2 regions of the Scandinavium sp. UTDF21-P1B genome follow, and region 2 is predicted to be linked to the other one. Evidence: predicted binding sites of a transcription regulator. Region 2 holds the regulator's gene; the other holds the start of a gene.
The links. The regulator PurR, encoded in region 2, represses purine synthesis genes. The targets are predictions, from matches to a motif close to CANGCAAACGTTTGCNTG.
Positions count from the first base shown of each region.

Region 1: purL (phosphoribosylformylglycinamidine synthase) is a predicted target of PurR. The motif match lies at 3,002-3,019, and genes of this name have one in related genera.

Region 1 covers NZ_JBFLVD010000013.1:218,404-224,600, forward strand. The annotation lists gene purL (phosphoribosylformylglycinamidine synthase) at 1-2,927, opposite strand, end outside; gene mltF (membrane-bound lytic murein transglycosylase MltF) at 3,184-4,740, shown strand; gene tadA (tRNA adenosine(34) deaminase TadA) at 4,734-5,273, opposite strand; gene yfhb (phosphatidylglycerophosphatase C) at 5,291-5,926, opposite strand; gene AB1287_RS10645 (MurR/RpiR family transcriptional regulator) at 6,185-6,197, shown strand, end outside.
Region 2 covers NZ_JBFLVD010000010.1:119,694-125,890, forward strand. The annotation lists gene punC (purine nucleoside transporter PunC) at 1-797, opposite strand, end outside; gene punR (DNA-binding transcriptional activator PunR) at 908-1,819, shown strand; gene purR (HTH-type transcriptional repressor PurR) at 1,837-2,862, opposite strand; gene AB1287_RS06230 (YnhF family membrane protein) at 3,156-3,245, shown strand; gene AB1287_RS06235 (MFS transporter) at 3,416-4,582, shown strand; gene sodB (superoxide dismutase [Fe]) at 4,619-5,200, opposite strand; gene AB1287_RS06245 (C40 family peptidase) at 5,322-6,122, opposite strand.

The DNA.
Region 1 (6,197 bases), on a different contig from region 2:
TCACTGTAGACAACATGACCGCCCGCCGTGATAACAAAGCGGTCTCCTTCGGTGGCTTTCCCGAGGAAGTGGACGCAGTCAGCCAGGCCGTGGCTGGCGAAAATGCCTTCCACCCGCTCGCGGTCTTCCGCACGCACCTGAATCACGCCGCCCAGCTCTTCGTTAAACAGCGCAGCCAGACGATCTTCGCCAAGTGCTGCGATATCCACATCCACGCCGCAGTGGCCGGTGAAGGCCATTTCAGCCAGCGTCACCAGCAGGCCGCCGTCGGAGCGGTCGTGCCAGGCCAGTAGTTTGCGTTCTGCCACCAGCACCTGCATCGCGTCCCAGAAGCCTTGCAGCTGCTCCACGCTGCGGACATCGGCGGTTTTGTCACCGAGCTGGCGGTAAACCTGGGCCAGCGCCGTCGCGCCAAGCGCGTTGTGGCCCTTACCGAGGTCAATCAGCAGCAGGGCGTTGTCTTCGGTGGAGAGCTGTGGCGTCACGGTGCCACGCACATCTTCCACGCGGGCAAAGGCGGAAATCACCAGCGACAGCGGCGACGTCATTTCGCGCTGCTCGCTGCCTTCCTGCCAGCGGGTTTTCATCGACATGGAGTCTTTGCCGACCGGAATGGTCAGGCCCAGGGCCGGGCAGAGCTCTTCACCCACGGCTTTCACCGCGGCGTAGAGGCCCGCATCTTCGCCCGGATGCCCTGCTGCCGCCATCCAGTTTGCGGAAAGCTTGACGCGTTTAAGGTCACCGACCTGAGTGCCGACAATGTTAGTCAGCGCTTCGCCTACGGCCAGTCGTGCAGAGGCCGCAAAATCAAGCAGCGCCACCGGCGCACGTTCGCCCATCGCCATCGCTTCGCCGTAGTAGCTGTCGAGGCTCGCGGTGGTCACCGCGCAGTTCGCTACCGGAATCTGCCACGGGCCAACCATCTGATCGCGGGCAACCATACCGGTTACCGTACGGTCGCCGATGGTCACGAGGAAGGTTTTCTCTGCAACGGTCGGCAGATGCAGAACGCGGTTGACCGCTTCGGCAATCGTGATGCCCTGCCTGTCCAGCGCTTCACCGCCAGCGGCAAGCGTCTCAACGTCGCGGGTCATTTTCGGGGTTTTGCCGAGCAGCACGTCCAGCGGCAAATCGATAGGCGTATCGTCGAAATGGCTGTCGCTGAGGCTCAGATGCATCTCTTCGGTAGCTTCACCGATGACCGCGTAAGGCGCGCGCTCACGTTTGCACAGTTCGTCGAACAGCGGCAGCTGATCCGCCGCCACCGCCAGCACGTAGCGCTCCTGAGATTCGTTACACCAGATCTCCAGCGGGCTCATGCCTGGCTCATCGCTGAGGATATCGCGCAGATTAAATTTACCGCCGCGCCCGCCGTCGCTCACCAGCTCAGGCATGGCGTTAGAGAGGCCGCCTGCGCCGACGTCGTGGATAAACAGAATCGGGTTGGCTTCCCCGAGCTGCCAGCAGCGGTCGATCACTTCCTGGCAGCGACGCTCCATTTCCGGGTTGTCGCGCTGGACGGAAGCAAAATCAAGATCCGCATCGGACTGGCCGGACGCCATGGAGGATGCTGCCCCGCCGCCAAGACCGATATTCATCGCCGGGCCGCCGAGGACGATCAGCTTCGCGCCGACGTTGATCTCACCTTTCTGGACGTGATCGGCACGGATGTTGCCGATCCCGCCTGCCAGCATGATCGGCTTGTGGTAGCCGCGCAGCTCTTCGCCGTTGTGGCTGTTGACCTTTTCTTCGTAGGTGCGGAAGTAACCGTTCAGCGCCGGACGACCAAATTCGTTGTTGAACGCCGCGCCGCCCAGCGGGCCGTCGGTCATGATATCCAGCGCGGTCACGATGCGGTCAGGTTTACCGAAGTCTTCTTCCCACGGCTGTTCAAAGCCGGGGATACGCAGGTTGGAAACGGAGAAGCCCACCAGCCCGGCTTTCGGTTTTGCGCCGCGCCCGGTCGCGCCTTCATCACGAATTTCGCCGCCGGAGCCCGTTGCCGCACCCGGCCACGGGGAAATCGCCGTCGGGTGGTTATGGGTTTCTACCTTCATCAGGATGTGCGTCGGCTCCTGATGGAAATCGTAGCGCAGGCCGTCACGATCGGCATAGAAGCGCCCTACGTCCGAGCCTTCCATTACCGCAGCGTTGTCCTTATAAGCTGACAGCACGTAGTCCGGGGTGGTCTCGAAGGTGTTTTTAATCATTTTGAACAGCGACTTCGGCTGCTGCTCGCCGTCAATCACCCAGTCGGCGTTAAAAATCTTGTGACGACAGTGTTCGGAGTTCGCCTGGGCGAACATATAGAGTTCAATGTCGTTCGGGTTGCGGTTGAGCTTCGTGAAGGCATCAAACAGGTAATCAATTTCATCTTCCGCCAGCGCTAACCCCAGACGCAGGTTGGCGTCCACCAGCGCCTGACGGCCCTGCCCCTGCACGTCTACGCTCGCAACCGGCGCAGGCTGATGATGGGCAAACAGGTTTTCCGCGTCCTGCAGCGCACCGTAGACGGTTTCCATCATTCGGTCATGCAGCTCAGCTGCAACCTGGCTCCACTGCGCATCCGTCAGCGTGGAGGCTTCGACGTAGTATGCCACGCCGCGCTCCAGACGTTCGATCTGCGCCAGGCCACAGTTGTGGGCGATGTCGGTTGCTTTTGAAGACCAGGGGGAGATGGTGCCAGGGCGGGGAGTGACGAGCAGTAATTTTCCGGCGGGCGTGTGGCTGCTGAGGTTTGGACCGTACTGCAGCAGTTTTGCCAGCCGGGTGTGTTCCTCTTCTGACAGCGGCGCATTCAGCTCGGCGAAGTGCACGTACTCGGCATAAAGGTTGCTGACCGGAAGGTTGGCTGCCTGAAAGCGTGCCAGCAGTTTGGTAATACGGAAGGCTGACAGTGCAGGCGAACCACGCAGAATTTCCATCATAAGTCTCTCGTCTTCTGGGTTTCAGTGTGCGCAATGGCGGAAAACGGGCGCCATTATAGAGCATCCTGAACGGCTACGTAACCGTTTGCGTCAAAATAAAACCACCGCATCGTTTTACCACCAGGTGCGACATCGGTGACGAATGGGTTGCCATCTGGCGCTTGTTTAAGCAAAATGCCGCTCACTCTTTAGTGTCCCTAAACTTTAACATGGTAACTATTGCCTGAGATCGCTCGCGCTGCAGAGAATTAACTAATTGAAAAAATTAAAGATTAATTATCTGTTTATCGGCATTGTCACCCTGCTACTGGCAGCGGCGCTATGGCCCTCTATTCCCTGGTTCAGCAAACCAGAGAACCGCATCGCTGCGATTCAGGCGCGAGGAGAGCTGCGCGTCAGCACCATCATCTCTCCCCTGACCTACGCCAGCATTAACGAAAAAGATTACGGTCTGGATTACGAGCTGGCCCAGCAGTTCGCCGACTACCTCGGCGTGAAGCTCAACGTCACCGTCCGCCAGAACATCAGCCAGCTGTTTGACGATCTCGATAATGACAAAGCCGACATGCTGGCCGCCGGGCTGGTCTACAACAGCGAGCGCGTCAAAAGCTATCAGGCCGGCCCGGCTTATTACTCCGTTTCGCAGCAGCTGGTTTACCGAAAAGGCATCTACCGCCCCCGTTCACTTGAAAATATTACCGCTCAGCAGCTGACCATTGCGCCAGGGCATGTGGCAATCAATGACCTGCAGGCGCTGAAGGAGAAGAAGTACCCGGAACTCAGCTGGACCGTCGATGACAAACGCGGCAGCGTGGAGCTAATGGATGAGGTTCTTGACGGCAGGCTCGACTATACCATTGCCGATTCGGTAGCGATCAGCCTGTTCCAGCGCGTCCATCCGGAGCTGGCAGTCGCGCTCGACATTACCGATGAGCAGCCGGTCACCTGGTTTAGCCTGAAGGACAGCGACAACACCCTGCCCGCCGCGATGCTCGATTTCTTCAACAACATTAATGAAGACGGCACCCTGGCACGCCTGGAAGAGAAATACCTTGGCCACGGCGACGATTTCGATTATTTCGACACCCGCACCTTCCTTCGCGCGGTGGATAACCAGCTGCCCGATTTCCAGCCGCTCTTCCAGAAGCATGCGGCGGAAATCGACTGGCGCCTGCTGGCGGCGATTGCCTGGCAGGAATCCCACTGGGATCCGATGGCAACCTCACCGACGGGCGTGCGAGGCATGATGATGCTGACCAGGAACACTGCGCAAAGCCTGGGTCTGACGGACCGCACCGATGCCGAACAGAGCATCAGCGGCGGGATGCGCTATCTGCAGGATATGATGGATAAGGTGCCGGAGACCGTCCCGAAGGATGAACGGATCTGGTTTGCCCTGGCGGCTTACAATATGGGCTATGCGCACATGCTGGATGCCAGAGCGTTAACCGCGAAGCAAAAAGGCGATCCGGATAGCTGGGCTGACGTGAAACAGCGTCTGCCTTTACTGAGCCAGAAACCCTACTACACGCGCCTGACGTACGGCTACGCGCGCGGGCATGAAGCCTACGCATATGTAGAGAATATCCGTAAGTACCAGATAAGCCTGGTGGGCTATCTGCTGGAGAAAGAGAAGAAGGCCGCGCAGGAAAGGGAATATGCGAATGATTACCCGGCGGTCAGGCCGGACGAGCTGAATCACACCACTGGAAGCGTCGGCGTGCTGCCGTTTCTCTCGCTATCGGCGGACGTACACAGTGGCCAGATTGACGTGAAGCACCCCGGCACCCTCGTCGACATGTTACGTCACTGAGACGGCGCGGCGCGCCTGAGGGCTTTTTTCTGTTCACGGCGGTGGCGGAAGAAATCGCTCAGCATGGTGGAGCAGCTTTCGGCAAGCACGCCTTCCGTAATTTCAACCCTGTGATTCATGCCCGGATGATGCAGTACATCAATCAGCGATCCTGCCGCCCCCGTTTTTGCATCCCGCGCACCAAACACCAGTTGACCAATCCGGCTGTGCACCATTGCCCCGGCGCACATCACGCAGGGTTCGAGCGTTACGTACAGCGTCGTATCAATCAGGCGATAATTCTGTAATACCAGCCCACCCTGGCGCAGCGCCATGATTTCCGCATGCGCCGTCGGGTCGTGACGACCAATCGGCCGGTTCCAGCCCTCACCAATCACCTGATTCTGATACACCAGCACTGCCCCGACCGGCACCTCTCCTTCATCCCAGGCGCGTTGAGCCAGAGTCAGCGCATGACGCATCCAGCGTTCGTGGTTCAGTTCGTTGTCAGACAAGGCGGCTACTCCGGTAGAAAAACGGGGCGCATTATACACACCGGCAGGCCGTTGCACTATTCCAGCTGTTGCAGATCGCCGCGCGGCGTCACCCGGAAGCGATGCTGGCAAAAATAGAGCAGCGGGTTATCCTGGTTGCTGTCGCTGTAGCCGCTGTACAGGCGAAGCGGCGTGCCGATTTTGCGCTCCAGCTGAGCCACTTTCTCATGGCCTAAACAACGCAGCGTCAGCACCCAACCGCCGTAGCGGCGTTCGGTCATGCTGGCGATTAAATTAACGCGCGGCAGCCAGGGGGTGTCGAAATAGACCTTTTCCACAAGCCGTTTCGGGGAACCGGTAATCAACCAGACGTCAGCATCAGAGCTGGTCAGGTATTCGGTCAGGCGTTGATGCACCACCGGAAACGCAGTGACGTGCCCGCGGAACCAGAGGACAAAGTTCGCCTCAAGGCGCTGAAGCCGCGTTTCGCTGTGCCCGAAGGTGGCGGCCCACAGCAGCAGGCTCATCGGCCAGCGCGCCGCGCGTCCTTTTACCAGCAGCGTGACGCCAATCACCGGCAGCAGCGGGAGCACCAGCAGCGCATTCAGCGGGTTGTGCCGGAACAGGTAACGTAAAAAGCTGCCAAACATATCCTGCTGATGCAGCGTGCCATCCAGGTCAAAAAACACTACCCGACGCGAATTACTTGCCAAACCGTTTCCCTCTCAAAGTTGAACGCGTAAGCGTCATGCCTGTTAGTTAGCCTAACAGCCGGAACCTCACATTTCCAAAAACGATCGGCATTGTGCCTTTCCCTTCGTTTCCGGAGAGCGTATCCTTTTGATTAGCATAATGAATTGTTTAAGATTGCAGCACTTTTTTCCCGCCACGGGCTGTGCAGGCATCACAATCCCCTATAATCAAAGACAAATTTCTGGCAGGCGGCCGCCTCAAGGCCCTCTGGAGAGGCAATGAATTGTTTGA
Region 2 (6,197 bases):
CATTTTTGTAGCGCCGCGCGACAGCCATAACCACCTACCAGGAAAGCGATAGTCTGTGGAACGTAGCTCAGGCCGATCACCGTCGGGCCGTAGCCCATTGCATTCAGAATGAACGGTGATCCGGTAAGCCAGGCGAAGAAGCTGGCGGAGCAGGCGGCATAAATGAGTACGTTACCGCGATAATCCTGCGAGCGCAGCAGGGCCATAAAGGTCAGCGGCTTTTCTTCTTGATGGAATTCCCGGGCCGGTTTTTTCAGGCGCAGGGCCGGGATCATCAGCAGGAGCGTAATCCCGAACAGCGTCGCGAAGATGGCCTGCCATTCGAAGTGATGCAGGATCCAACTGCCCAGCAGCGGCGCCAGCGCCGGAGAAAGCCCCACCAGCGGCATGATGGTGGCGAAAATTCGGTTGGTACGCTGGGCTGGGTAATAATCGGTGACCATTGCCTGCCAGGTAACGGCTGCGGCGCATACGCCAACGGCCTGCACAAAGCGCAGCACCAGCAGCAGCGTGGCATCGCGTACCCACAGCATGCCGATACAGCCGACAGCGAAGATGGCAAGGCCGATTAGCAGCACGGGTTTCCGTCCGTAGCGATCGGAAAGCGGCCCCCACAGCAACTGAGCGAAAGCAAAACCGGCCAGGAACAGACTCAGGCTTGCGCTAACGGCGGCTGCAGGGGTTTGTAAATCATTCTGAATCGCGGCAAAAGCGGGCAGATACATGTCGGTTGCCAAAAAACCGAGCACGCTTAAGCCCCCCAGCCAGCATAAAAATCCTTTCCCAGGTTGCATCATCTTTCTCTTTCTCATTGCAGGTGTACCAGGCTGCTGAGTGTAGGGAGTGCAACTTCGCTTGTGAAACGCTAATATTTGTCTGGTGAATTCAAAATTTTTGCAGGCAGAAAATGTGGTCTGAATATTCCCTTGAAGTGGTGGATGCGGTCGCCCGCAACGGAAGCTTTAGCGCGGCAGCGCAGGAGCTGCACCGCGTGCCTTCAGCGGTAAGCTACACCGTGCGTCAGCTCGAAGAATGGCTGGCAGTGCCGCTGTTTGAACGACGTCATCGCGACGTGGAGCTCACCCCCGCTGGCGTCTGGTTTTTGAAGGAAGGGCGGTCTGTTATCAAAAAAATGCAGATCACCCGTCAGCAGTGCCAACAGATCGCTAACGGATGGCGTGGCAATCTGGCCATTGCCGTGGATAACATCGTGCGCCCGGAGCGTACCCGGCAGCTGATTGTCGATTTCTACCGTCATTTCCAGGACGTGGAGCTGTGCGTTTTCCAGGAAGTGTTCAACGGCGTCTGGGATGCACTGTCGGACGGGCGAGTTGAGCTGGCGATCGGGGCAACGCAGGCGATTCCGGTCGGTGGACGCTATGCGTTTCGCGATATGGGCATGCTGAGCTGGAGCTGCGTGGTGTCGAATCAACATCCTCTGGCTCAAATGCCGGGACCGCTGAGCGACGAGGTGTTGCGCAACTGGCCTTCTCTGGTGCGCGAGGATACCTCCCGCTCTTTGCCTAAGCGCATCACCTGGCTGCTGGATAATCAGAAGCGTATCGTGGTGCCGGACTGGGAATCTTCTGCAACGTGCCTTTCGGCAGGGCTGTGCGCCGGAATGGTGCCAACGCATTTTGCACGGCCTTACATCGATAGCGGCGAGTGGGTGGCATTGGATCTTGAGAACCCGTTCCCGGATGCGGCATGCTGCCTGACGTGGCAGCAAAATGATATGTCCCCGGCCCTGAGCTGGCTGCTGGAGTATCTTGGGGACAGCGAAACGCTAAATAAAGAGTGGCTGCAGGAGCCGGATTGACCGGCTCCGCACAGAGATTAGCGGCGGTAATCGCGGAACGGGCCGTCTGCCACTGAACGGCGCTCGATCAGGCGTGGGTGGACCTCAATGGACTGTGACTCTTCGCGCTTGTTGACGATTCGGTCCAGCAGCATATCGAAGGCGGCTTCCCCAAGGGAATCCTTTGGCTGATGGATGGTGGTCAGCGCTGGGGTGAAGAAGCGAGCGTTGCGCACGTTGTCATATCCGATCACCGAAATATCCTGAGGCACGCGAAGGCCGTGTTCATCGGCGGCACAGAGTGCGCCCATCGCCATGATGTCACCGCCACAGAAGACCGCGGTAGGGCGTGGCTGTTGCGCAATCATCTGCTGCATGGCGCGGTAGCCGGATTCCGGTTCAAAGTCGCCCTGAACGATCCAGTTTTCCGGCACGGTAATTTGCGCTTCTTCCATGGCTTTCATGAATCCGGCCAGACGGCCAGCGCCGGTGTTGCGCTCCATTGGGCCTGGGATCACGCCGATATCGCGGTGGCCGCGTTCGACCAGGTAGCGCCCGGCAAGATAGCCGCCCTGGAAAGCGTTATCGATCACCGAGTCGGTGAAGTCGGCTTTGGCTTCACCCCAGTCCATCACGACCATCGGAATATGGCGATACTCTTCCAGCATGTCGAGTACCGGCTGCGGATATTCAGAACACATCACCAACAGGCCATCGACGCGCTTTTGCGCCATCATAGAGAGATAAGCACGCTGTTTTTCCAGGTTGTTCCAGGCGTTGCCAAGAATCAGGGTATAACCCTTTTCGAAACAGTTTTTTTCAACGGCTTCAATGATTTCCGCAAAATAAGCCGCTTCACTGCTGGTGGCCAGCAGGCCAATAGTTTTGGTGTGATTGACCTTCAGGCTGCGCGCTACGGCACTTGGGGAGTAGTGCAGCTCTTTGATTGCCGCCCACACGGCGTTGCGTGTTTCTTCTGCGACAAAACGCGTCTTGTTAATAACATGTGACACGGTTGTAGTGGAAACGTTTGCGCGCTTCGCTACATCTTTAATTGTTGCCATTCGTTCTCACTCCAGACCCTTTCCTTACGCCTGATGACCGGCACGTAAACGTTTGCCTTTACACACCCTTAACACAATTCATTTGAATTGCGGTACGCCGGGATACGACACAGGACGACAGGAGGGGGTCAATGGCTGGTACGCTTTTAAATTAGCGTGGAATTTTGTCTGATTCTGAGGCAAAGGGGAAGAGAAAAATCGCTATGGCTCTAAAACCTGGAAGATTTTCAGCCTGAAGTGTGCAAAAATGAGCAGGCTCACTTTTGTTGTGGGGATAAAAAGGAGAATAATTGATGAGTACCGACCTGAAGCTCTCTCTGATGACCACTGTGATCGCTCTGGCACTCATTGTCGCCGCCGGGCTGACTGCGGTGTTACACTGATTTATCCGGAGGGAGAGTCCTCTTCCTCCATCACCACCCCCGTCTGATTGTTACCAAATTAGCAAAAATCTTTTGCCATTTTGTTTACTTCTGTTTTTTTGTGATTGATGTCATGCTTTTGACTTCTGTTGTCGTGCCCTTTACTGGAAAGGGTTAACCGGAGTCGTAACATGAAAATCAATTTTCCACTGCTGGCGTTGGCAATCGGCGCATTTGCTATCGGCACTACCGAGTTCTCGCCCATGGGGCTATTGCCCGTTATCGCTAAAGGCGTGGATGTTTCGATTCCCGTAGCAGGCATGCTGATCAGCGCTTACGCAATCGGTGTGATGGTTGGCGCGCCGTTAATGACTCTGCTGCTGTCACATCGCGCTCGCCGCAATGCGCTTATCTTTCTGATGGCGATTTTTACGCTCGGCAACGTGCTGTCGGCTATTGCACCGGACTACACCACATTATTGCTCTCTCGCATCATCACCAGCCTTAACCACGGTGCTTTCTTTGGTCTGGGATCTGTTGTGGCCGCGAGCGTGGTGCCCAAACACAAGCAGGCGAGCGCGGTGGCAACCATGTTTATGGGGCTGACGATTGCCAATATCGGCGGTGTACCGGCAGCGACCTGGCTGGGTGAAACCATCGGCTGGCGTATGTCATTCCTGGCAACGACCGGTCTGGGCGTGGTGGCGATGATGAGCCTGTGGTTCTCATTACCAAAAGGCACCGGTGGTGAACGTCCGAATGTGAAGCAGGAAATGTCCGTGCTGATGCGTCCCCAGGTTTTATCTGCGCTGTTAACCACCGTTCTGGGCGCTGGCGCGATGTTTACGCTTTACACTTATATCGCACCGGTGCTGCACAACATTACCTCAGCGTCGCCGCTGTTTGTTACGGCAATGCTGGTGCTGATTGGCGTTGGGTTCTCCATCGGTAACTATCTGGGTGGTAAGTTTGCTGACCGCTCGGTGACCGGCACGCTGAAAGGTTTTTTACTGCTGCTGATTGCCGTGATGGTGGCGATTCCGTGGGTAGCGCAGAACGAAATCGGTGCAGCGATAAGCATGGTTGTCTGGGGTGCTGCGACGTTCGCCGTGGTTCCACCTTTACAAATGCGCGTTATGCGCGTGGCGCACGAAGCTCCGGGGCTATCGTCCTCGGTCAATATCGGGGCATTTAATCTGGGCAATGCGCTGGGCGCGGCTGCTGGCGGAGCGGTTATTTCCGGTGGTCTGGGCTACAGTTTTGTGCCAGTGATGGGCGCGGTTATCGCGGGTGTGGCGCTGCTGGTGGTGCTGTTCAGCGGCCGTCGCCAGCCTGAAGAAGCGTATTCCAGCCACTGATAATATGCCCGGCGGCAGGCACCGCCGGGCCAGGCATTATGCCGCCAGGTTCTTCGCGACAAATTCCCAGTTTACCAGCGCCCAGAAGTGCTCGAGATAGTTCGGACGGGCGTTACGGTAGTCGATATAATAGGCGTGCTCCCACACATCTACGGTCAGCAGCGGTTTTGCATCCGTCGTCAGCGGCGTGCCTGCGTTCGAGGTGGAAACGATAGCCAGTTTGCCGTCCGCTTTTTTCACAAGCCAGGTCCAGCCTGCACCGAAGTTTTTGACGGCTGCATCGGTAAACTGCGCTTTGAAATCCGCAAAGCTGCCGAAGCTTTCGTTGATGGCCGCAGCGACAGCGCCTGCAGGTTCGCCGCCGGCGTTGGGTGCCAGGCAGTGCCAGTAGAAGGTGTGGTTCCACACCTGAGCGGCGTTGTTGAACACGCCCGCTTCAGAAGTGCGAACAATATCCTCCAGCGTTTTGCCTTCAAAAGCCGTGCCTTTGATCAGATTGTTGAGGTTGGTGATGTAGGTCTGGTGGTGTTTTCCGTAATGGTATTCCAGCGTTTCAGCAGAAATGTGCGGCGCGAGAGCGTCTTTTGCATACGGTAATGCAGGTAATTCGAATGACATTGCTTATTCTCCCTATTATTTTAAGACTCAATAACCCTGTATTGAGTATGGATAGGGTAGCAAATTAAAAGATGTGGCTAAAGAGGAACTTACCCCGACGCTGAAACGACGGGGCAGGGGATCAACGAATGGTTTTCGGCGTCATTACGCGGCGAGCACCAACGTAGTGGTTGGCCCAGTAGTCTTCACTGAGGGAGGTAATCTGGATATCTCGCCCGGTACGTGGAGACTGAATAAATTTCCCGCCGCCAACATACACGCCAACATGATCGGCAGTGCCGCGACCACGAGTGCGGAAGAAGACCAGATCGCCACTTTCCAGTTCACCACGTTCAACGGCCCGGGCATCACGCAGGTGATACATCTCATTCGCGGTGCGAGGAATGCGGAACTTGACCAAATCTTTATACGCATAATAGACCAGACCGCTGCAGTCGAAACCGGTGCGCGGCGACGTACCACCCCAACGGTATGGCTTACCAATCTGGCCCATCAGTTTATTCATTGCGGTTTTCTGCGCTTTTTGCACGCGGACTTTATGCGCATCGGCAATGGTCAGCGGTTTGACTTCCTCGGTCACGCATTTCTTTTTATGCCCCTTGCGAACGCTGCATTTCTGCACCATTTTTGCCGAAGCGGTTTTCAGGGCGGGGCTGTGGGTTTTGCGCGTGGAGGTCTTTTTGCTGGCGGAAATAGCAGGTTTGCTCTTGAGCGTGGTTTTCTTTTTGCTGGTTGTTTTTGTTTTCGCAGTGGTTTTGCTTTTGTTGCCGCTGGTTCGTTTTTTACGGTCCGTCTTGGCCTGATGCGATTTCTGGGATGCGGAAGACCGCGCCTGTTCAGACGCATGAGACAAAGGCGTAATCGACAACGATGTAAACAGTAAAGCACAGAGCGTGATCGAGATTTTATTTATCCGCGCCACTGAGCATTCCTCTGTTAGGCAGGCAAACAGTCATGCCTGGGTATGATTGACAAAACGCATCAATTCTAATGCATA